DNA from 4 places in the Burkholderia sp. BCC0044 genome. Region 4 is predicted to be linked to each of the others. Evidence: predicted binding sites of a transcription regulator. Region 4 holds the regulator's gene; each other region holds the start of a gene.

Region 1 (5,876 bases), on a different contig from region 4:
CTGCACGACGGCGTGTGCGACACGCTGATCGACGCCGAGCGTTCGTCGACCGACGCGCCGCCCGTCGCGCTGCCCGAGTCGCGCGATGCGGCGACCACGGCCGCGTGGACGGACGCCGTGCTGCGCGGCGAGGTGCCGGTGCCCGACACGGTCGCGCGACAGGTCGCGACGATCGTGCAGATCGTCCGCGTCGCACGCTGACGGCGCGGCGTCGACCTGCCCCTTTATCCCGACATTTGACACGCGAGCGCATCCTGGCATAGAGTGGCCGTCATGCGTTCCTTTCCGAACCCCCTCCGAATTACCTCCGGCCGCCTAGCGCGGCCGCTATCGCTACGACTAGCCTAAGGCTGTCGTAGCGCCGTGTGCTGTCCGCACGGTCCTCCCAGCAGTTCCTCGCCGTACCCCTCTCGCAGTTTTTACAACCCGAAGTCGTCAGCATTCGTCCGTCCATCCGTCGGCCGATTCGCGAAGATCATCCGCATCCGCTGCGCCATCGCGCGCCGGGTGCGAGGCAGCGCCGACCGGCGCCCATGCCGCCCGTCTTCGCTCGCGACTTGAGACCCGAGGTCCAGAAGATGATGCGCAATCCGCAAGACAAGTACCGTCCGTTCGAGCCCGTCCGCCTCAACGGCCGCCGCTGGCCGGCCCGCACCATCGAGCGCGCGCCCGTGTGGATGAGCACCGACCTGCGCGACGGCAACCAGTCGCTGATCGAGCCGATGAGCATCGAGCAGAAGCTCGAGTTCTTCGAGATGCTGGTCGCGATCGGGTTCAAGGAGATCGAAGTCGGTTTTCCGTCGGCGTCGCAAACCGACTTCGATTTCGTCCGCAAGCTGATCGACGACAAGCGGATTCCCGACGACGTGACGATCGAGGTGCTCGTGCAGTCGCGCGAAGACCTGATTGCGCGCACGTTCGACGCGCTCGACGGCGTGCCGCGCGCGATCGTGCACCTGTACAACGCGGTCTGCCCGTCGTTTCGCCGCATCGTGTTCGGGATGTCGAAGGACGACGTGAAGGCGCTCGCGATCGACGGCACGCGCATCATCAAGGCACACGCCGCCGCGCGCCCCGACACGCGCTGGACCTTCCAGTACTCGCCGGAAACCTTCAGCATGACCGAGCTGACGTTCGCGCGCGAGATCTGCGACGCGGTCGCGCAGACGTGGCGCCCGACCCGCGACCACAAGATGATCGTCAACCTGCCGGCCACCGTCGAGGCCGCGACCCCGAACGTGTTCGCCGACCAGATCGAATGGATGGACCGCAACCTCGCGTATCGCGACAGCATCGTGCTGTCCGTGCATCCGCACAACGATCGCGGCACCGCGGTCGCGGCGGCCGAACTCGCGCTGCTCGCCGGCGCCGACCGCATCGAAGGCTGCCTGTTCGGCAACGGCGAGCGCACCGGCAACGTCGATCTCGTCACGCTCGCGTTGAACCTCTACACGCAAGGGATCGACCCGGGCCTCGATTTCTCCGACATCGACGCGGTGCGCCGCGTCGTCGAGCGCTGCAACCAGATTCCCGTGCATCCGCGCCACCCGTACGCGGGCGACCTCGTGTTCACCGCGTTCTCGGGCTCGCACCAGGATGCGATCCGCAAGGGCTTCGCGCAGCAGCGCCCGGACGCGATCTGGGAGGTGCCGTACCTGCCGATCGACCCGGCCGACCTCGGCCGCAGCTATGACGCGGTGATCCGCGTGAACAGCCAGTCCGGCAAGGGCGGCGCGACGTTCCTGCTCGAACGCGGAATGGGCTTCACGCCGACGCGCCGCGTCCAGATCGAATTCAGCCATGCGGTGCAGACGCTCGCCGACGCATCGGGCGAGGAAGTGACGGGCGACGCGATCTGCACGCTGTTCGCGCGCGAATTCTTCGAGACCGACGGGCCGGCCGCGCGCCACGGCAGCGGCGCACGCTGGCAAAACCGCGACATCGCGACGGCGCCCGCCGCCGACGCGACGCTCGACGACGTCGTGCGACATTTCGCCGCGGCATTTGCAGCGGCCGCCGGCGCCGCGATCGACGTCGCATCGTGCGAACACACGCGCACGGCGGACGGCCGGATCGCGGTATCGGTCGGTTGCCGGATCGGCGACGCGCCGCTGCGGCACGGGGTCGGCGTGCATGCCGATGCGGCGAGCGCCGCGCTCGATGCGGTCGTCAGCGCGATCAACCGCTCGGCATGGCACTGCGCGGACCACCGCGCGGCGGCCTGACCGCCGGGCTTCGATGCAGGGTTGAAACGTCAGGGAGCGGTGCGTGACCGCCCGTGCGCCGCGCGATCCGCGCCGCACGAGGCAGCAAAAAAGCGGCTCGGAAGGCCGCTTCGGTCGAGGCATGAAAAGGAGTGCTACCCGCGCTCAAGTCTCGGTCGCGCACCGCGTCGCCTGCCACGCGAACAGGCACCAGCGACCCTGGTCGTGCGTGTGGACGGACGTATAGGCGATCGGGAAGACGAGGCCGCCGTTGTTCGTTTCCATCTCGATCAACGCGCGCCCGGTGACGACGCAGGTGGCGTCGCCGACCGGCAGCACGTCCTGCGACTGGATTTCGATCTGGCGATAGCGGCGGCGGCCGGCGACGATGGCGTCGATGAACTGCTGCTTGGTTTCGCGTTTGCCGTTGGTATGGACGAAAAACACCTTGTCCGACAACAGCGCATCGAGCGCCTCGCCGTCGCCGTCCACCATCGCCCGGAACCGGTCGCGCTCGAGCGCGCGGATCGCATCGACCACCTTCGCCATCGCCTGACTCCTCGGCAACGCGCCCGCGTTGCCCGGGCGTACGGATCAGAAGTTGTACTGCAGGTAGAACTGGTGGAAATTTATACCAGGATTCGGCTCTTTGATACCCGCGTTAGACACATGTTCGAAACGGTAGCCGACCTGATACTGTTGCCGTTGACCGAACTGCACGCCCACGCCGCCCGTCGGCGCGAACTGGAACGCGGTCGACAGCGAGAAATTGTCCGAGATCGTCGGATGCGTCAGCAGCCGGACGCCGCCGCCCGCCTCGATGAACGGGCGAATCTGCCCGCTGCTCTTGATGAAACGGAACATCGGCGTGACGCCGAACTCGCCGATGTTGCCGTGGACGTTGCCGCCCGTGTGCCAGTAGCCGGCGTGCCCTTCGACGACGAACGCGAAGTGCCAGCCGCCGATTTCCCACCAGTTCCAGCCCGGATCCCACACCACGCCGATATCGGCCTTGTCGATCCCGCGGCGATCCGAAAACCCGCCGCCCGCCTGGATCCCCCATCGATCCGCGAAAGCCGCACCCGATCCGCCCAGAAGAGACGCCGCCAGCATCGCATGCAGCACCAGCCGGCTGCGAGGCCGGCGATTCTTCTTATTGTTCATCTGACACTCCAACTTTGTGGGTTGAATGGAGCCTGCGGCAACGGCCGGGCCCGAGCGAACTGAATGGTATGGTAAAGGACTTTTCGAATCGGCATCACGAAGCGAAATGGCTTGCTTCCAAAACGACAAAAATCGAAATCGTCTACCGATTCCCATCAGAAACAATGGCTTACGGAACTTCGCGGCGCGGTTCTTGTCGCAGATTAGACTATCGACTCCACCGGTTCGATAGAAAATCGGGAACTCGGAAGCCCCCGCCCGCTCTAAGGAATTAGCACTCGTATTACGGGAGTGCTAAGATGACCCACGGAATCTCATCCGAGACCGGGGTTTGTCCCTGATTCCAAAGGAGTTTTTAGTGAGCAACGCCCTGACCCTCCCGAACACCCTGAGCCCGACGCCGGCCAAGGCCGAATCGGCAGGCTCGCTGGCGCTCGCAGCCCAATCGATGTTGCCCGGCCAGCTCGGCAACATCGACGCGTACATCCAGGCCGTCAATCGCATTCCGCTGCTGACCGCCGAAGAGGAACGCCGGTACGCAACCGAATTCCGTGAAGACAACAACCTCGACGCGGCGCGCCGGCTCGTGCTGTCGCACCTGCGCCTCGTCGTGTCGATCGCGCGCAACTATCTCGGCTACGGCCTGCCGCACGGCGACCTGATCCAGGAAGGCAACATCGGCCTGATGAAAGCGGTGAAGCGTTTCGACCCGTCGCAAAACGTGCGCCTGGTGTCGTATGCGATTCACTGGATCAAGGCCGAGATCCACGAGTACATCCTGCGCAACTGGCGCATGGTGAAGGTCGCGACGACGAAGGCGCAGCGCAAGCTGTTCTTCAACCTGCGCAGCCACAAGAAGAGCATGCAGGCGATGACGCCGGAGGAAATCGACGGCCTCGCGCAGGAGCTCAACGTCAAGCGCGAGGAAGTCACCGAGATGGAAACGCGCCTGTCGGGCGGCGACATCGCGCTCGAGGGCCAAGTGGAAGACGGCGAGGAATCGTACGCGCCGATCGCCTACCTGGCCGACTCGCACAACGAGCCGACCGCCGTGCTGGCCGCACGTCAGCGCGACATGCTGCAGACGGACGGCATCGCGCAGGCGCTCGACGCGCTCGACGCGCGCAGCCGCCGCATCATCGAGGCGCGCTGGCTGCACGTCGACGACGACGGCTCGGGCGGCTCGACGCTGCACGATCTCGCCGCCGAGTTCGGCGTGTCGGCGGAACGCATCCGCCAGATCGAAGCGAGCGCGATGAAAAAGATGCGCACCGCCCTCGCCGAATACGCGTAAATCCGCGGCGCTTCAGCGCGCTTCACCCCAAACCGCTGCCTGACCGGCAGCGGTTTTTTTTTCGTCCGCTTTCCCGCCGCTTTCCCGCCGTTTTTCTACTGCTTTTCACCCGCTTTTTCAGCGCGTTTCACCGTCCGTTTCTTCGCCGATTAATTGACCCGATTCACCGGGTATCAGGCCATTTGCGGCGCCCTTCCGCACAACCTTGATCTACCTCAATTTCTACCCCGTGTTTCGCGACGGTCTGCCGCAGCGCAGCACTCGGCATCGGAAAGCCGTCCTTTTAAAATTGGCATGTCAGGCGCAAAAGGATTAAAACAGCTTCACGGCCGTGATAAATCCGACGTAACGTCGCCCCCAATCCGACTTCAATCGATTCAGGATAATCGCCTTGATCTCGATCAATAAAAAGCCTGCGCCGCCTTCGCGGCCGGCCGGCACGATCGGCTGGCGTGCGCGCATCGCCGCATGGGCACGCGGACCGACCCTCGCCCGCGACATCACCCTGATGCTGATCGTCAAGCTGATCCTCCTGATGTCGCTCAAATACGCATTCTTCAATCATCCGCAGGCGGAGCACATGTCGTTGCCGCCTGCCGCCGTGGCCGAGAAGCTGCTCTCGGTGCCGGCGCCTGCACCCACCGAGGGAGACCACCATGATAAGTAGCGAAGTCGTCGATCTGTCACGTCTGCAGTTCGGCATCACGGCGCTCTACCACTTCCTGTTCGTGCCGTTGACGCTCGGCCTGTCCTGGCTGCTCGTCATCATGGAAGCCGTCTACGTGATGACCGGCAAACAGGTCTACAAGGACATGACCCAGTTCTGGGGCAAGCTGTTCGGGATCAATTTCGCGATGGGCGTGACGACCGGCATCACGCTCGAATTCCAGTTCGGCACGAACTGGTCGTACTACTCGCACTATGTCGGCGACATCTTCGGCGTGCCGCTCGCGGTCGAAGGCCTGATGGCGTTCTTCCTCGAATCGACGTTCGTCGGGCTGTTCTTCTTCGGCTGGAACCGGCTGTCGAAGGTCAAGCACCTGATCGTCACGTTCCTCGTCGCGCTGGGCTCGAACCTGTCCGCGCTGTGGATCCTGGTCGCGAACGGCTGGATGAACAACCCGGTCGGCGCCGAGTTCAACTACCAGACGATGCGCATGGAAATGACGAGCCTGTTCGACGTGCTGTTCAACCCGGTCGCGCAGGTGAAGTTC
Region 2 (5,876 bases), 130 kb from region 4:
CCCGCTGGCGCCGGTGCAGGGCGTCGTGAACCAGGTCGTCGGTACGCTCGGCAGCGGCAATCCGGCCGGTGCATTGACGGGCGCGCTGAACTCGGTGACGGGTGCCCTCGGCAACCTCGGCGGGTCGAACCCGCTCGCGCCGGTGCAAGGCGTCGTGAACCAGGTGGTCGGTACGCTGTCCGGCGCCGCCGGCAACAGCCCGATCGCGCCGATCACGAACCTCGTGAGCGGCCTGACGGGCGGCGGCAACCCGGCCGGCGCACTGACCGGTGCGCTCGGTTCGGTGACGGGCGCACTCGGGAACGGCCCGGCGGCGCTCGGCCAGGCAGCCGGCGCGCTGTCGGGTGCGGCCGGTTCGACGGCGGCGGCAGGCGGCAGCCTGCTCGGCTCGGGCGCGAACGCGGCAGGCAGCACGGCCGGCGTGGTCGGTTCGCTGCTGACGACGGGGGCCAACTCGACGGCGACGGTCGTCAATGCGGCCGGCACGTCGGTGGGCACGGTGCTCGGTTCCGCGCCGGGCCTGTCGGTGACGCCGCATTCCGGCAACGGCTCGCCGAACAACCCGCTCGCCCCGGTGACGACGCTGCTCCAGTCGCTGACCGGCGCACTGCCGAGGTAAGCGGCCGAAACCGGCCGAACCCGCACGACGGCGCCGCATCGGCCGTCGTGCGAAACGGACGTGCAATACGGGTTGCAATACGTGTCGCGCAACGCGGCATGACAGCGATGTCATGCCGCGTTGTCGTTTCCGGGTTCCCGCTTTCTTTCGCCGCATGAACGATCGTCGCCGCTCGTCGCGCCGCCGGATGGAATAACCGCCCGCCACCGTCCGTTTACATACCGAGTTCCGGCGCGGCCGGCCGGCGGGATAATGATCGCGACGCAGCCGATCGTCCCGTCCGGCGGCACCGTGTCGCGACACGACGTCAAGGAGAACGGGAATGAAACGGATGCTTTTCGCTGCCGCGCTGACGGCGGCGATCGTGCGGCCGGCGGCCGCGGAACCGCCCCAGGTCGGCGACGGGAAACTGGTCGACGAAGCGCACATGACGCTGTACGTGTTCGATCGCGATGCGCCGGGCAAGAGCATGTGCGACAGCGCGTGCGCAGCCAACTGGCCGCCCGCGTTCGCCGACGCGTACGACAAGGCGTCGGGCGCGCTGAGCCTCGTCGCCCGCGACGATGGCAAAAAGCAATGGGCGTACCGCGGCCGCCCGCTGTATCGCTGGAAGATGGACCACAAGGCCGGCGACGCGAGCGGCGACGGCATCGGCGGCATGTGGCACGTTGCGCGGCCGTGACCGCGCGGCGACGCGCGAGGCACCCCGATGAGCTATGAATCGGACCTGCTGGTGTGGCTTCCGCATCTCACGCGCTATGCGCGTGCGCTGACGGGCGAGCGCGCGTGGGCCGACGATCTCGTGCAGGACACGCTCGAACGGGCGCTGAACCGGCCGCCGCGTGACGGCGGCAACCTGCGTGCATGGCTGCTGACGCTGTTGCGGCACCGCTTCATCGACCAGTTGCGCGCGCGGCACGAGATCGCGGTCGACGACGCGACGGCGCCCTGGCAGACGATGGCCGCGCCGGCCGGCGAGGTGGGCGGCCTGGAGTTGCGCGACGTGCAGCGCGCGCTGTACCGGCTGCCGGTCGAACAGCGCGAGGTGCTGCTGCTGGTCGCGCTCGAGGAGTTGAGCTATCGCGATGCCGCGCAGGTGCTCGGCGTGCCGGTGGGCACGGTGATGTCGCGGCTCGCGCGGGCGCGCGCGCAGATGCGCGCGTTGCTGTCGGACGCCCCGCCGGCGCACGGTACGGCCACGTTACGGGTGATCGGGAAGCCATGATGGACGATCCGCGCAAGCCTTCGAACCAGCAGGACGACGATGCGTCGGCGCAACTGCTGTCCGCGTTGCTGGACGGCGAACTGTCCGGGCACGAGCGGCGCGAGGTGCTCGAGCGCCTGCAGTCCGATCCGCAGGAAGCCGAACGATTCGCGCACTACCGTGCGCAGCGCGACGCGCTGAAGGCGCTGTTCCCGCTGCCGGGCGCGGCACCCGCGTTGTTCGTGCAGCGCCGCGCGCCGCGCTGGCGCGCCGTCGCGCATGCGTTCGCGGGGCTGGCGGCCGGGCTGCTGATCGGTGTCGCGCTGCATGCGGGCTGGGCGGCGTTCGGCCGCGAACCGGCGTTCGCCGCGCGCGCCGATGTCGCCTACGCCGTGTACGCGGCCGAACGCGAGCATCCGGTGGAAGTCGGTGCGGCCGATCCGGCGCGCCTCGCCGCATGGCTGTCGGCGCGCGTCGGCCGGCCGGTGCATGCACCGTCGCTCGACGAATACGGTTACGTGCTGCTGGGCGGCCGGTTGCTGCCCGGCGACGCGGGGCCGGCCGCGCAGCTGATGTACCAGCGCGCGGACGGCGCTCGCGTGACGCTGTACATGACCGCGTACGATGCGCGGCGTCTCGCGCCGCAGGCGATGTCGGCCGATGGCCGCTACACGTATTTCTGGTCGGATCGCGGCATGGGTTATGCGTTATCCGGTCGCGGCGACGAACGGCGTCTGCGCGAGCTCGCGATCGACGCATGCGGTGCGCTGGGCGGGCCGACCGACGCGTGGAAAGGCTGACGCGCGGCACCCGCAGGGAGCAGGCGATGAAGACGGCGATGATGAAGGGACTCGTGCTGGCGATGTTCGTCGCGGGCACGACGCTTGCGCGCGCAGAGGGCGACCCGCCCGTGCGCGTACCGATCGACGCGGACGGTGTGCAGCGCGTGACGATCGTCGGCGGCAGCTATTTCTTCCGGCCGAATCACGTGATCGTCCGCGCGCACGCGCCGGTCGAGCTGACCGTGTCGGCCGAGCCCGGCGTGGTGCCGCACAGCTTCGAACTCGACGCGCCGCAGGCCGGTATCGCGGTACGTACCGAGCTCGGCACGACGCCGAAGACGTTTCGTTTCACGCCGGTGCAGCCCGGTCGATTCGCCTACTATTGCACGCACCGGCTGCTGTTTTTCAGGAGCCATCGCGAGCGCGGGATGGAAGGCGTGCTCGATGTCGAGGCGGCGCCGTGATCGCCGCGTTGCTGGCCGCGAGCCTGATAGGAGCGAGCATGACAGCCGATCCCGTGAGCGTCGCGCAGGCGCATTTCGACCACGTCCGCTCGTACCGCGCGACGATCCGCTCGTCGGCGCGCGACGGCGCGCGCACCGAAATCCGTTACGCGTACCTGAAACCGGGCTTCGTCCGGATGGATTTCGTCTCGCCGCATCGCGGCGCGGTGCTCGCGTACGATCCCGGCGACGGCAAGGTGCGGCTGCGTCCGTTCGGCACGCATGCGCCGCCCGCGCTGACGCTGTCGCCGTCCAATCCGCTCGTGCGCGACCGCGCCGGCCACCGGGTCGACCGCTCGGACGTCGGCGAACTGCTGCGCAACGTTCATGCGCTGCAGCAGGGCGGCGCGACGGTGACCGAAGGCGAGGAGGCCGTCGGCGGCCGGACCGCGCAGCGCGTGCTGGTCACGGGCGCGCCCGCGCACGCGGTCGACGGCGTGCACCGCTACCGGTTGTGGCTCGACGCCGCGGACGGTTTTCCGCTGAAGGTCGTCAGCTACGCGGGCGATGACGACGTGCCGCTCGAAACCGTGACGCTCGACGACGTGGAGATCGACGTCGCGTTTCCCGAGCGCTTCTTCGCGCCGTGACGGCGCGCCGATTCGCGTTCCTGACGCGCATGCCGGAGGCTGCATGGCGGAGTACCGGTTTTCGACGACCTGGCGGGTGGATGCGCCGCTCGCGGCGGTCTGGGATGCGATCTACCAGGTCGATCGCTGGCCCGACTGGTGGAAGGGCGCGGTGCGCACCGTCGAGCTCGAGCCGGGCGACGCGCGCGGCGTCGGCGCGCTGCACCGGTATACCTGGAAGGGTGCGCTGCCGTACCGGCTGACCTTCGACATGCGCGTGCGGCGCGTCGAGCGGCCGCATGCGCTCGAAGGCCGCGCGAGCGGCGCGATCGAAGGCGACGGACGCTGGTCGTTCGCCGCCGACGGCGCGCGCACCGTCGTGCGCTACGACTGGCATATCCGCACGCACGGCTGGATGAACTGGCTGGAGCCGCTCGCCCGGCCGCTGTTCCGATGGAATCACGACGTCGTGATGCGCGAAGGCGCGAAGGGGCTCGCGCAGCGGCTGGGCGCGGCCGTCGAGACGGACGGCCGGACCTTCCGGCCGCTGTCGGGCGCGGACTGCGCCGACGCGTGAGATCGACCCCGAGACGCTGGCGAACGCGCACGTCGCGGCAGACGAAATCGGTGCCCGCACGGTTTTTTTGATGCGATGTCGCCGGCCTCAGGAACTCCGGGCTTACCCGGTGTCCAAACGGGGCGGGATGGGATACGCGGGCCGCCCGGGCCTGCATCTCGGGCCGCCCGTGTTCGAAATGGCTTTGTTTTAAAAGGGTTTTTTGTTGTTTTCGTGTGTTTTCCCGCCGCGGCACCGCCTCGAAAATTCCTCTGGTTTCCCTTCTTGAATTTGTCAAAACCCGTCCATATAATTAGCACTCGCTGCACGAGAGTGCTAACAATTCTCTGCCGGGCGATAAGCCGGGCAGCTTCCCTAAGCGTTCTTCAATCTCAGTCAAGAGAGGAGTGAATATGAACCTTCGTCCTTTGCACGATCGCGTGATCGTCAAGCGCCTGGATCAGGAAACCAAGACCGCCTCGGGCATCGTGATCCCCGAAGCAGCTGCCGAGAAGCCGGATCAAGGCGAGATCCTCGCGGTCGGCCCGGGCAAGCGCGACGACAAGGGCGCCCCGATCGCGCTCGACGTGAAGGTCGGCGATCGTGTCCTGTTCGGCAAGTACGCAGGTCAGACCGTGAAGGTCGACGGCCAGGAACTGCTGGTCATGCGCGAAGAAGACATCATGGCCGTGGTCAACGCCAAGTAAGCGTCCTCCGACGGTACATATTCCCAAGAATTCAAGGAGTTAGAAGATGGCAGCTAAAGACGTCGTATTCGGCGATTCCGCCCGTTCGAAGATGGTCGAAGGCGTGAACATTCTCGCCAACGCAGTCAAGGTCACGCTGGGTCCGAAGGGCCGCAACGTCGTGCTCGAGCGCAGCTTCGGCGGCCCGACGGTCACCAAGGACGGTGTGTCGGTCGCGAAGGAAATCGAGCTGAAGGACAAGCTCCAGAACATGGGCGCGCAAATGGTCAAGGAAGTTGCTTCCAAGACCAGCGACAACGCAGGCGACGGCACGACGACGGCAACCGTCCTCGCGCAATCGATCGTTCGCGAAGGCATGAAGTACGTCGCATCGGGCATGAACCCGATGGACCTGAAGCGCGGCATCGACAAGGCAGTCGCAGCGGCTGTCGAAGAGCTGAAGAAGATCAGCAAGCCGTGCACGACGAACAAGGAAATCGCACAGGTCGGCTCGATCTCGGCGAACAGCGATTCGTCGATCGGCGATCGCATCGCTGAAGCGATGGACAAGGTCGGCAAGGAAGGCGTGATCACCGTCGAAGACGGCAAGTCGCTGGCCGACGAGCTCGACGTCGTCGAAGGCATGCAATTCGACCGCGGCTACCTGTCGCCGTACTTCATCAACAACCCGGACAAGCAAGTCGCCGTCCTCGACAACCCGTTCGTGCTGCTGCACGACAAGAAGGTGTCGAACATCCGTGATCTGCTGCCGGTGCTCGAGCAAGTCGCGAAGGCTGGCCGTCCGCTGCTGATCATCGCTGAAGACGTCGAAGGCGAAGCGCTCGCCACGCTGGTCGTCAACAACATCCGCGGCATCCTGAAGACCGTTGCGGTCAAGGCGCCGGGCTTCGGCGATCGTCGCAAGGCGATGCTGGAAGACATCGCGATCCTGACCGG
Region 3 (5,876 bases), on a different contig from region 4:
GACGGCGCTGGCCGTCGGCATGAGTGCGTTATGCGAGCGGATCGCGCAGCGCGCGCTGCGCTGGCGCGATCACGCCTGACGGCGCAGCCGCGCGTCGGCGTCGCCGCCGTCGCCCGCGTCGCGCGGCTTCAGGATGCCAAGCTGCGCGAGCCGTGCACGCACGATGTTGCGCGACTGGTCGAGCAGGCGCGACATCCGCAACTGGTTGTGCTCGCTGTAGTCGAACACGCTGCGATACACGGTGTCCTCGATGTGCTGCCACAGCGCCGGCGTGCCGAGATCCAGCAGTTCGATCACCGCGTGGCGCAGCGCGTCGGTCGCTTCGGCCACGTCGCGCGCGCGGCGCGGCGGTGAGACAACCGCGCCCGGTGCGTCGGCCGGGTCGGGCGCGAGCGACAGCGCGGAAAATTGCAGGTCGCCGACATCGATCGCACCGCCTGCGCAGATCAGCACCGCGTGGTGAATCACGTTCTCCAGTTCGCGGATGTTGCCGGGCCACGCATGCGCATGCAGACGGGCACGCGCGGCGTCGGTCAGCGTCGGCGCGGTCACGCGCAGCCGCTTCGCATAGGTGTCGATGAAGTGCTCGATCAGCGGCGCGATGTCGCCGGGCCGTTCGCGCAGCGGCAGCAGGCTCAGCTTCACGACGTTGAGCCGGTAGTACAGGTCCTCGCGGAAATTGCCCGCGCGCACCGCGGCTTCGAGATTCACGTTGGTCGCCGCGACGAGCCGCACGTCGATCTTCACGGTCTTGCGCGAGCCGACCGGCGTCACCTCGCGCTCCTGCAGCACGCGCAGCAGCTTGACCTGCGCGGACAGCGGCAGGTCGCCCACTTCATCGAGAAACAGCGTGCCGCGATTCGCGGATTCGAACCAGCCGGGCTGGCTGTTGATCGCGCCGGTGAATGCGCCGCGCTCGTGGCCGAACAGCTCGCTTTCGATCAGCGTTTCCGAAAACGCGCCGCAGTTGACCGCGACGAACGGCCCGTCGTGACGCTCGCTCAGCGAATGCACGAGACGCGCGATCAGCTCCTTGCCCGTGCCGCTCTCGCCGGTGACGAGCACCGTCGCATCGCTCGGTGCGACGAGCTGGATGCGTTCGAGCAGCACCCGCGATTTGGGATCGTCGAACGTCAGTGCCTTCGCGCGAATCGTGATCGCGTGCGAAGTCGGGTCCGGCAAGCTGAAGATGGCCATGGCACGACCGGCGTGTTGAACGGGGAAGGTTCGACGATAGCAAGGCGCACGCCGGCCACGAACCAATTCATCGAGCTATCGGTATGACGGCGGCCGGATTGCGCCGGCCGCCGCGCGGCATCATGCGAGGCCGGTCATCTTCCATTGCTGTTCGAGCGCGCCCGGCCCGAATTCGAGCGAGCCGCCGAGCGGTTCCGCGAGCGCCTGGAAATACGCGGCTTCCTCGAGAATCAGGATGTACTTCGACACGTCGAGGATCGACTTGCCCCAGAACGTCGCGCCGCCGTTCGCCTCGATGATCGCCGGCACGTCGGGATCGCGCCGGATCGTGTCGACGATGAAGCGCGGCTCGCCGGGGCGACGATCGACGTAGACGGGGATTTCGCGGGCCCGCGTGTAGCGGGCGGCCGGCGCGTAACGGATCGGCAGCGGCCGATGCGCGCTCGCCCATGCGCCGAGATACGGGCCGTGCACGTGGATCACGACATCGACTTCCGGCGCCTCGCGGAATACGCCCGCGTAGCGCGGGCCGTGGCCGCCCGCGCGCGCATCGCCGTGCAGCACGTCGCCGTCGAGCGTCACGACGACCGGCTGGACCTCCTGCGACGCGGCCCACGGGCTCGGCGCCGACAGTGCGACGACGAGCTCCGTGCCCGGCACGCGCTGGAACGCCTGGAACGTGTTGGTCGCGGACAGCGTGCGCGTTTCCTTCAGCACGCGCGCGGCCTGCGCGAATTCGCGCGTCGCGCGTTCGACGAATGCCACGAGTTCGCCGCTGTCGATGGCTTGGGTGACGGACATGAGGAAGTTTCCTTGATCGGTTGAACGGATGGGCTCGCGTCGCAACGCCGCAACGTCGCGATGCACGGTCAACGAATCAGCAGCAATCGTGCCAGCGCCGCGATGGGCGTATCGAAGGCCGGCCGGCGCGGCGCAGGCGCGCGATACCCGACTTGCGCAGTGCAGCCCGCGCAGACGCGTCTGTTGCGCAAGCAACACCGTGCCGGCCGGGATTGCTGCACGACACGCAGCCGGTGCGTATGCGCGATGCGCGCGCCATCGCGCCGATCGCCCGCCGTGCCGTGTGTTGCGTACGCAACGACCCCGCTGGTTCGAAACTTGCATCGCACTCGGCCCGCGCCGGCCTGGTCCGGCGCATCCGCTCTCATCGACCTCCATCCGACCATGACGCTTCTTTCCCTGCGCGGCCTCGCCGCGCGCACGCTGCTCGTATCGGCACTCGCCGTGCCTCCCGTCGTCTCGCTCGCGGCTTCGGCCGGCCGAGTCCCCACATCCGACCCGTTGCAGGGCGACGGCCGCGTATCCGCGTTCTACACGTGGGACCACGACATTCCGGCCACGCCCGGCGCGCTGCTGCGCACCGAAGCGCTGCCCGCGACGCTCGGGCTTGCAAGCGCCGGGCGACAACTGCGCATCCTGTATGCATCGACCGACGGCGTCGGCGGCCGCACGCCGATCGCGGTGTCGGGCGCGCTGTTCGTGCCGCGCGGCACGCCGCCGGCCGGCGGCTGGCCGATCGTCGCGTGGGCGCACGGCACGTTCGGGATGGCCGACATCTGCGCGCCGTCGTGGTTCGGCCGCGCGTATCGCGACGTGCGTTACCTGAACGCATGGCTTCAGCAAGGGTTCGCGGTGGTCGCCACCGACTATCAGGGCCTCGGCACGCCCGGCCCGAATCCGCAGCTCAACAACCGCTCGAACAGTTACACGCTGCTCGACAGCGTGCGCGCGGTGCTCGGCGGCGTGCCGGGCCTCGCGAACGAGGTCGTGCTCGTCGGCCAGTCGCAAGGCGGCTCGGCCGTGATCGCGGCGGCCGGCTACGCGCCGGTCTATGCGCCCGAACTGGCGATCCGCGCAACCGTCGCGACCGGGACGATCTACAACGCGTCGCGCGCCACGCTCGCATCGCTGCCGAAGTTCGAGACGGCCTACCGGCGCGATCCCGAACGCGTCGATCCGACGCTCGCGTACCAGTTCTACTCGGTGCTGTCCGCGCAGCAGATCGACCCGTCGCTGCGCGCCGACGAAGTGCTGACCGACACCGCACTGCCGATCCTCGAACAGGCGCGCATCAGTTGCCTCGCGTCGCTCGAGGACGATGCGGCGCTCGCGCACCTCACGCACGCGAACACCGTGAAACCGGGCGGCGATGCGCGGCTGAAGGCGTGGTGGGACGATTACCTGAAGTACCCGACGCTGAAGATCGCGACGCCCGTGTTCATCGGTGCAGGCGCGGACGACGGGCTGGCGCCGCTCGAACTTGCGCTGGCCAAGGACGCGTGCGCGGCGGGCACGACGGTCGAGGCGCATCTGTATGCGGGCCGCGAGCACAACGGCACCGTGAACGCGTCGCTCGCCGATTCGATTCCGTTCGTGAAGCGCGTGCTGGCCGGCGAGACGATCCGCCCTGTCTGCTCGCCGGTCGCGCAGCCCGCCGTGTCGCAATAACGGGCTCACCGCGCTTTGCACGACGGCGCGAATGCTTGTGCAAATCCGTTATTGGATCGCGCCGCCATGCATTTTTATACTCGTCAGCACTCTCTGTTAAAGAGTGCCAGCCAATTTCGACAGAACAGGACAGGACGAAAAAATGAGCCTACGCCCCTTGCACGATCGCGTGATCGTGAAGCGACTCGACCAGGAAACCACCACCGCGTCGGGCATCGTGATCCCCGACAGCGCCGCCGAAAAGCCCGACCAGGGCGAAGTGATCGCCGTCGGCCCCGGCCGCAAGGACACGGACGGCCAGCGCATCGTGCCCGACCTGCAGGTCGGTGAACGCGTGCTGTTCGGCAAGTACGCGGGGCAAGCCGTCAAGGTGGACGGCAACGAGTTTCTCGTGCTGCGCGAAGAAGACATCGTCGCGGTCGTCAATCAATAACGGAGCGCAATCATGGCAGCCAAGGAAATTCTTTTCAGCGACATCGCACGGTCGAAGCTGACCGAAGGCGTGAACATTCTCGCGAACGCGGTGAAGGTCACGCTCGGGCCGAAGGGCCGCAACGTCGTGCTCGAACGCAGCTTCGGCGCGCCCGTCGTCACGAAGGACGGCGTGTCGGTCGCGAAGGAAATCGAACTCGCGGACAAGCTTCAGAACATCGGCGCGCAGCTCGTGAAGGAAGTCGCGTCGCGCACCAGCGACGCGGCCGGCGACGGCACGACCACGGCCACCGTGCTCGCGCAGGCGATCGTCCGTGAAGGCCAGAAATACGTGGCGGCCGGGCTCAATCCGCTCGACCTGAAGCGCGGCATCGACAAGGCCGTCACGTCGGCCGTCGACGAGTTGAAGAAGATCAGCAAGCCGACCACCACGAGCAAGGAAATCGCGCAGGTCGCGACGATCTCCGCGAACGGCGAGGAATCGATCGGCCAGCGCATCGCCGAGGCGATCGATCGCGTCGGCAAGGAAGGCGTGATCACCGTCGAGGACGGCAAGTCGCTCGCCGACGAGCTCGACGTCGTCGAAGGGCTGCAGTTCGATCGCGGCTACCTGTCGCCGTATTTCATCAACAATCCGGACAAGCAGATCGCCGAGATCGAAAGCCCGTACATCCTGCTGCACGACAAGAAGATCTCGAACATCCGCGACCTGCTGCCGGTGCTCGAACAGGTCGCCAAGTCGGGCCGGCCGCTGCTGATCATCGCGGAAGACGTCGAAGGCGAAGCGCTCGCGACGCTCGTCGTGAACAACATCCGCGGGATCCTGAAGACGGTCGCGGTCAAGGCGCCGGGCTTCGGCGATCGCCGCAAGGCGCTGCTCGAGGACATCGCGATCCTCACCGGCGGCCAGGTCATCGCCGAGGAAACGGGCCTGACGCTCGAGAAGGCGACGCTCGCCGAACTGGGCCAGGCGAAGCGCATCGAGGTCGGCAAGGAAAACACCACGGTGATCGACGGCGCGGGCGACGCGAAGAACATCGAGGCGCGCGTGAAGCAGATCCGCGTGCAGATCGAAGAAGCAACGTCCGACTACGACCGCGAGAAGCTGCAGGAACGCGTCGCGAAGCTCGCGGGCGGCGTGGCGGTGATCAAGGTCGGCGGCGCGACCGAAATCGAGGTGAAGGAGAAGAAGGACCGCGTCGACGACGCGCTGCACGCCACGCGCGCGGCCGTCGAGGAAGGTATCGTGCCGGGCGGCGGCGTCGCGCTGATCCGCGTGCGGCAGGCGATCCGCGAACTGAAGGGCGCGAACCCCGATCAGGACGCGGGCATCAAGATCGTGCTGCGCGCGCTGGAAGAACCGCTGCGCCAGATCGTCACGAATGCGGGCGAGGAAGCGAGCGTCGTCGTCGCGAAGGTCGCGGAAGGCACGGGCAACTTCGGCTACAACGCGCAAACGGGCGAGTACGGCGACCTCGTCGAATCGGGCGTGCTCGATCCGACCAAGGTCACGCGCACCGCGCTGCAGAACGCGGCGTCGGTGGCCGGGCTGCTGCTGACGACCGATGCGACCGTGTTCGAAGCGCCGAAGGATGCGGCGCCGACCGCCGCGCCGGGCGGCCCGGGTGCGGGCGGGCCGGGGTTCGATTTCTGACGACGCAGCAGCGTGCGCGCCGGTTCGCCGGTGTGCGCGGTTGGGCAGGATCCTGCAACGCGTGGCGATGGAAGTCGTCACGCGTTGTTTGCTTTGGCGCGACGCAATGCCGTGGCCGGCGGGC
Region 4 (5,876 bases):
CTTGAACTCGCCGATGATGTAATCGATGATGCGCTGGTCGAAGTCTTCGCCGCCGAGGAACGTGTCGCCGTTGGTCGACAGCACTTCGAACTGCATTTCGCCGTCGACGTCCGCGATCTCGATGATCGACACGTCGAACGTGCCGCCGCCGAGGTCGTACACGGCGATCTTGCGGTCGCCCTTCTCGACCTTGTCGAGACCGAACGCGAGCGCGGCTGCCGTCGGCTCGTTGATGATCCGCTTGACTTCGAGGCCCGCGATGCGGCCGGCGTCCTTGGTCGCTTGGCGCTGGCTGTCGTTGAAGTACGCCGGCACCGTGATCACGGCTTCCGTGACCGGCTCGCCGAGGTAGTCTTCGGCCGTCTTCTTCATCTTGCGCAGCACTTCAGCCGACACCTGCGGCGGCGCGAGCTTTTCGCCGTGCGCTTCGACCCACGCATCGCCGTTGTCGGCCTTGATGATCGAATACGGCATCAGGCCGATGTCCTTCTGGACTTCCTTCTCTTCGAAGCGGCGGCCGATCAGGCGCTTCACCGCGAACAGCGTGTTCTTCGGGTTGGTCACCGACTGGCGCTTGGCCGGCGCGCCGACGAGCACTTCGTTGTCGTCCATGTACGCGATGATCGACGGCGTGGTGCGCGTGCCTTCCGAGTTCTCGATGACCTTGACCTGGTTGCCTTCCATGATGGCGACGCACGAGTTCGTGGTGCCGAGGTCAATACCGATGATCTTTCCCATTTTTTCCTAATCTCCAGAAATGCTTGTTTGCTGCACGAAACCCCGCGTTTTTGGGCGGTTTCGCACGCCAGAATTCAACTCTGTTCCCGAAATGCGTCCGTCCGATCCGTTTTCAAGACCCGACGAGCGATGCGGATATTAAATTTTTTCAATCGCCGCCGGCTAGCGGATCGTGCGGGCCGCCCTCGCCGGACGGCGCACCGGCCGCCGCGGCATCGGCCGCCGCGCCAATCTTCGCGCGTGCCGCCGCGACGGCTGCCTGGAACTGCGCGAGGCCGTGCCAGCCGGTCGCGCGGCCCAGCCGCTTGCCGCGATGGAAGAAGAACCACGTCGGCACGCCGTGCAGCCCGAAGCGGCGCCCCAGCTGATGGTGTTCGTACACGTTGCAATGGAACCACTTCAGGTCCAGCGCGCGGATCGCGTCAGGCTGGGCGAGCATCGCCTTCTTCGCGATCTCGCAGTTGAAGCAGTCGACGCCCCAGAAGAACACCACGGCCAGCGCATCGCCCGCGCCGTCGATGGCCGCGTCGAACGTGCCGGCGTCGAGCGCCTGCATGTCGAACGCGTCGAACGCGGCCGGATCGACGCCGGCGGGCATCATCTCCGCGGCCCTACTTCGGCTGGGCGACGGTGACGAGCGCCGGGCGCAGCACGCGGTCGGCGATCATATAGCCCTTTTGCAGCACCGCGACGACGGTGTTCGGCTCCTGCTCGGCCGGCACCATCGAAATGGCCTGGTGCTGGTGCGGATCGAACTTCTCGCCCACCGGGTTGATCGCGACGACGCGGCCCTTCTCGAGCGCGCTCGTCAGCTGGCGCAGCGTCAGCTCGACGCCTTCGCGCACCTTCGCGATGTCGCCGGAGGTATCGCTGACGGCCGCTTCCAGGCTGTCCAGCACCGGCAGCAGGTGTTCCGCGAAGCTCTCGATCGCGAACTTGTGCGCCTTCGACACGTCGTCCTGCGCACGGCGGCGCACGTTCTCGGTCTCGGCCTTCGCCCGCAGGAAGCTTTCCTGAAGCTCGGCGACCTTGGCTTGAGCCTCCGCGAGCGCCGCGTCGGCGGCTTCGGCAGCGGGTGCGGCGCCTTGCGCCGCCTGGTTCTCGCTGCCGATGTCTTCGGCCGATGGGGTAGTCGGGTTCTCTTGCGTGTTTTCCATGTCGCTGAAAGTCGATTAGAGGTTGAAGCCAAATCGGCAACCGCCGGACGTATACCCGGCGACACCGCACATTACTGGTGCAAATAAGGGCGAAAACTACGATTTCAAGAGGGTCATTCGCCGGCATTCGCCAATGCCGCGAAACAACCGCGCATTTTCCGGTGCAGCGGTCGCATAGTCTGCCGGATCGGGCGAAACGGCCTGTAACAACGCTTACCCGGCAAGTACTAGCTGCGCACAGCCCGGCTGCACTACACTCCACTCAAGCGTCGGAAAGCGCGTTTACCCTTAGCTGACCGTCGCCTGACATCCACCTGGCGCCGTTTTCACCCTTGTTCTCGAGGGGAGTACCGTGAAACTGACCTTTGCGATATCGGTGGTCGCGCTGGTACTCATTGCCGGCACCACCACCATCTGCCTGTCGGGAGCCGTCACCGACCGCACGACCGAATACGGAAGCGCGCGGGCGACGTTCGACCAGATGTTCAGCTCCCACCAGAAAATCTGTCGATGATGCGCCGGTCGCGCTTCGTCGGCCGGCCGTGCAGTTCGGCCGCCGGCTCGCGATACGTGCGGCGCCGCTCCAGTTCGGCGAGCCGCGCGGCCCGCCCCGCTTCCGTTTCCGCGTAGAGCGTCTGCGCGACGCTCGCGGGCCCGCGCACGTCGCACACGCCGAGCACGGCAATGTGCCAGACGATGCCGTCGATCGCAATCTCCACATCGTCGCCCACCCGCACGTCCTTCGACGGCTTGACCGCCGCGCCGCCGATCTTCACGTGTCCCTTGTCGACCGCATCGGTCGCGAGCGAGCGCGTCTTGAAGAACCGGGCCGCCCACAGCCATTTGTCGATGCGCAGCTTCGCGCCCGGCTCCGTGGAAATCTTGTAGTTCATGTCAGCCTCCGGCAGGCTGCCGGGTACACGTAGGGATCGGCGTTCGCTTGGAGGACTTCGTCCTCCCCGAGCGAACAAAGCGAACGTGGGGATCGTTTCATCTCAGCTTACCGTTTCGGGCTGCGCGGCCTTGACGGGCCAGCCTTGCAGATTCTCCGCGACGATCTCGCCGAGCGCGCCGATCCATGCGGACGCGCCGTTCAGGCACGGAATCCGGTGGAAGGTCTTGCCGCCGCCGGCGAGGAATTCGTCGCGCACTTCCATGCCGATTTCCTCGATCGTCTCCAGGCAATCGGCCGTGAAGCCGGGACAGAACACGTCGGCCCGCCGCACGCCGGCCTCGCCGAACTCGCGCAGCGTCGGCGCGGTGTACGGCTGCAGCCATTCGGCCTTGCCGAAGCGCGACTGGAACGTGACGCGGCACTCGGTGCCCGACAGCCCGAGCGCGGCCATCAGCAACGCGCCCGTCTGCTGGCACTGGTCGTGATAGGGATCGCCGAGGTCGAGCGTGCGCTTCGGCACGCCGTGGAAACTCAGCACCAGCTTGTCGCCGGCCGCGAAATCGGGCCGGCCGTGCTGCGCCCAGTACTGGCGCACCTGTTCGGCCAGCGCGTGGATATAGGCCGGATGGTCGGCGTAGTGCCGCACCGTGCGCACTTCCGGCTGATTGCGCATGCGCGCGAACGCGTCGAATGCGGCATCGAACGCGGTGGCCGTGGTCGACGCCGAATATTGCGGATACATCGGCATCAGCAGCACGCGCTCGACGCCCGCCCGCTTGAACTGCGCGAGCGCGTGCGCGATGTTCGGGCTGCCGTAGCGCATCGCGTAATCGACCGTCACGTGATAGCCGTTCGACACGAGCAGGTGCCGCACGCTGTCGGTCTGGCGCTCGGTGTACACGCGCAGCGGCGAGCCCTCGGGCATCCAGACGGCCGCGTATTTCTTCGCGGACGCGCGGCCGCGCAGCGGCAGGATCAGCGTGCGCAGCAGCACCTGCCAGACGGCCTGCGGGATTTCGACGACCCGCGGATCCGACAGGAATTCGGCCAGGTAACGCCGCACCGCACGCGGCGTGGGCGCGTCGGGCGTGCCGAGATTGATCAGCAGCACACCGATGCGATGGGCGGCCGCGACGCTCGAAGGCGGCTCAAGATCGAAACGCATGGGCAAGAACGTGCTCGAGGCACGGGACCGGACGGCCCTCAATTATAGCGGGCCGTCTCGATCGGGTCGGCTGGCCATTCGGCCGACTGGCCGCGCGCACGACGCCGCGGCACGATGGCGGGACGGCGTCGGTGCCGCGATTACTGCTGGCTCAGCGTGAGCGACAGCAGGCGCGCGGTGATGTCGACGATCGGGATCACGCGGTTGTACGCCATGCGGGTCGGGCCGATCACGCCGAGCGTGCCGACGATCTGCCCGTTCACCTCGTACGGCGCGGTGACGACGCTCATTTCCTCGATCGGCACGAGCGTCGATTCGCCGCCGATGAAGATCTGCACGCCCTGGGCGTGGCTCGACACGTCGAGCAACTGCAGGAGGCCCGTCTTTTGGTCGAATACGTCGAACAGCTTGCGCAGCCGCGCCATGTCGGAAGAAAGGTCCGCCACTTCGAGCAGGTTGCGCTCGCCGGAAATCAGCACGGTGTCCTCGGTGTCGGGCACCTCGGTGCTGGCCGTCACGGCCGCGTGCATCAGCGTCGTCATGTCGCCGCGCAGCTGGTCGATCTCGTCGCGCAGGCGGCGGCGCACCTCGTCGAACGACAGGCCGGCGAAATGCGCATTGATGTAGTTGGACGCCTCGGTCAGCTGCGACGGCGAATAGTCGCGCGGCGTCGCGAGCATCCGGTTCTGCACGTCGCCCTCGGGCGTGACGATGATCAGCAGGATGCGCTTGTCGGACAGGCGCATGAACTCGATCTGCTTGAACACGTGGCTGCGGCGCGGCGTCAGCACGACGCCCGCGAACTGCGACAGGTTCGACAGCACGCTCGCGGCGGCCGCCACCACCCGCTGCTGCGGCTCGCCGGCCTGCAGCGTGTTCTGCACCTGGCGGGCGACGGCCTCGGCGTCGATCGGGGCCTCGACCGTCAGCATCGTATCGACGAACAGCCGGTAGCCGCGCGGCGTCGGCACGCGGCCGGCCGACGTGTGCGGGCTCGACACGAGGCCGAGCTCCTCCAGGTCGGACATCACGTTGCGGATCGTCGCCGGGCTCAGCTCGAGCCCGGAGTAACGGGACAACGTGCGCGAGCCGACCGGCTGACCGTCGGCGATATACCGTTCGATCAGGGTTTTCAGGAGGGTTCGTGCGCGAGGATCTAGCATGGTGGAAAATTTTAGCGCAACCGCGCGAGCACGGCGAGTGGCGTCGGCCACCATTGCGCGGGCCGGCCCGATCCGGCCCCGTCGGCGTTCACCCGGTTCTTTTCGTCAACGAGCTATGGTGTAATGCCGGCATGAAAACCGGTAATCAGTTCAGTACTGTCGCGCTCGTCGGCCGGAGCAACACGCCCGGCATCGCCGAACCGCTCGCCACGCTGGCGGACAGCATCGCCACGCTCGGCTTCGAGGTCGTCTTCGAAGCCGATACCGCGCGGGAAATCGGCATCGCCGGCTACCCGGCGCTCACCCCGGCAGAAATTGGGGCGCGAGCAGACGTGGCGATCGTGCTCGGCGGCGACGGCACGATGCTCGGCATCGGCCGCCAGCTTGCGCCCTACCGGACACCGCTGATCGGCATCAACCACGGGCGGCTCGGCTTCATCACCGACATCGCGGCATCCGACATGCATGCGCTCGTGCCCGTGCTGCTGGCCGGCAAGTTCGAGCGCGAGGAGCGCTCGCTGCTCGAGGCGCGGATCATGCGCGACGGCGAACCGATCTACCACGCGCTCGCGTTCAACGACGTCGTCGTGAACCGCAGCGGCTTCTCCGGGATGGTCGAGCTGCGCGCGTCGGTCGACGGCCGCTACATGTACAACCAGCGCTCGGACGGCCTGATCGTCGCGACGCCCACCGGCTCGACCGCCTACGCGCTGTCGTCGGCCGGCCCGATCCTTCATCCGCAGCTCGCGGGCATCGTG

The links. Region 4 encodes HrcA, which represses chaperone genes, less so after heat shock. Its sites were predicted from a motif close to TTAGCACTCNNNNNNNNNGAGTGCTAA; they were not measured.
Region 1: a site for HrcA is predicted at 3,640-3,666, ahead of rpoH (RNA polymerase sigma factor RpoH). Genes of this name have one in related genera too.
Region 2: a site for HrcA is predicted at 4,547-4,573, ahead of HWX14_RS07110 (co-chaperone GroES). Genes of this name have one in related genera too.
Region 3: a site for HrcA is predicted at 3,750-3,776, ahead of HWX14_RS18745 (co-chaperone GroES). Genes of this name have one in related genera too.

Annotation. Positions count from the first base shown of each region.
Region 1 covers NZ_CADFDO010000005.1:77,578-83,453, forward strand. Annotated here, with positions in the region: gene ybiB (DNA-binding protein YbiB) at 1-201, shown strand, start outside; gene leuA (2-isopropylmalate synthase) at 579-2,225, shown strand; gene HWX14_RS28350 (nuclear transport factor 2 family protein) at 2,370-2,753, opposite strand; gene pagL (lipid A 3-O-deacylase PagL) at 2,799-3,368, opposite strand; gene rpoH (RNA polymerase sigma factor RpoH) at 3,727-4,662, shown strand; gene cydP (cytochrome oxidase putative small subunit CydP) at 5,048-5,329, shown strand; gene HWX14_RS28370 (cytochrome ubiquinol oxidase subunit I) at 5,319-5,876, shown strand, end outside.
Region 2 covers NZ_CADFDO010000001.1:1,574,491-1,580,366, reverse strand. Annotated here, with positions in the region: gene HWX14_RS07145 (hypothetical protein) at 1-619, shown strand, start outside; gene HWX14_RS07140 (hypothetical protein) at 942-1,301, shown strand; gene HWX14_RS07135 (sigma-70 family RNA polymerase sigma factor) at 1,329-1,844, shown strand; gene HWX14_RS07130 (anti-sigma factor) at 1,841-2,623, shown strand; gene HWX14_RS07125 (quinol oxidase) at 2,650-3,069, shown strand; gene HWX14_RS07120 (DUF1571 domain-containing protein) at 3,066-3,698, shown strand; gene HWX14_RS07115 (SRPBCC family protein) at 3,742-4,254, shown strand; gene HWX14_RS07110 (co-chaperone GroES) at 4,647-4,940, shown strand; gene groL (chaperonin GroEL) at 4,987-5,876, shown strand, end outside.
Region 3 covers NZ_CADFDO010000003.1:383,892-389,767, forward strand. Annotated here, with positions in the region: gene HWX14_RS18725 (ABC transporter permease) at 1-79, shown strand, start outside; gene HWX14_RS18730 (sigma 54-interacting transcriptional regulator) at 70-1,197, opposite strand; gene HWX14_RS18735 (class II aldolase/adducin family protein) at 1,318-1,998, opposite strand; gene HWX14_RS18740 (alpha/beta fold hydrolase) at 2,383-3,666, shown strand; gene HWX14_RS18745 (co-chaperone GroES) at 3,809-4,099, shown strand; gene groL (chaperonin GroEL) at 4,112-5,752, shown strand.
Region 4 covers NZ_CADFDO010000001.1:1,700,775-1,706,650, forward strand. Annotated here, with positions in the region: gene dnaK (molecular chaperone DnaK) at 1-738, opposite strand, end outside; gene HWX14_RS07650 (thioredoxin family protein) at 887-1,339, opposite strand; gene grpE (nucleotide exchange factor GrpE) at 1,350-1,895, opposite strand; gene HWX14_RS07660 (hypothetical protein) at 2,248-2,409, shown strand; gene HWX14_RS07665 (RNA-binding S4 domain-containing protein) at 2,381-2,788, opposite strand; gene hemH (ferrochelatase) at 2,891-3,955, opposite strand; gene hrcA (heat-inducible transcriptional repressor HrcA) at 4,096-5,118, opposite strand; gene HWX14_RS07680 (NAD kinase) at 5,250-5,876, shown strand, end outside.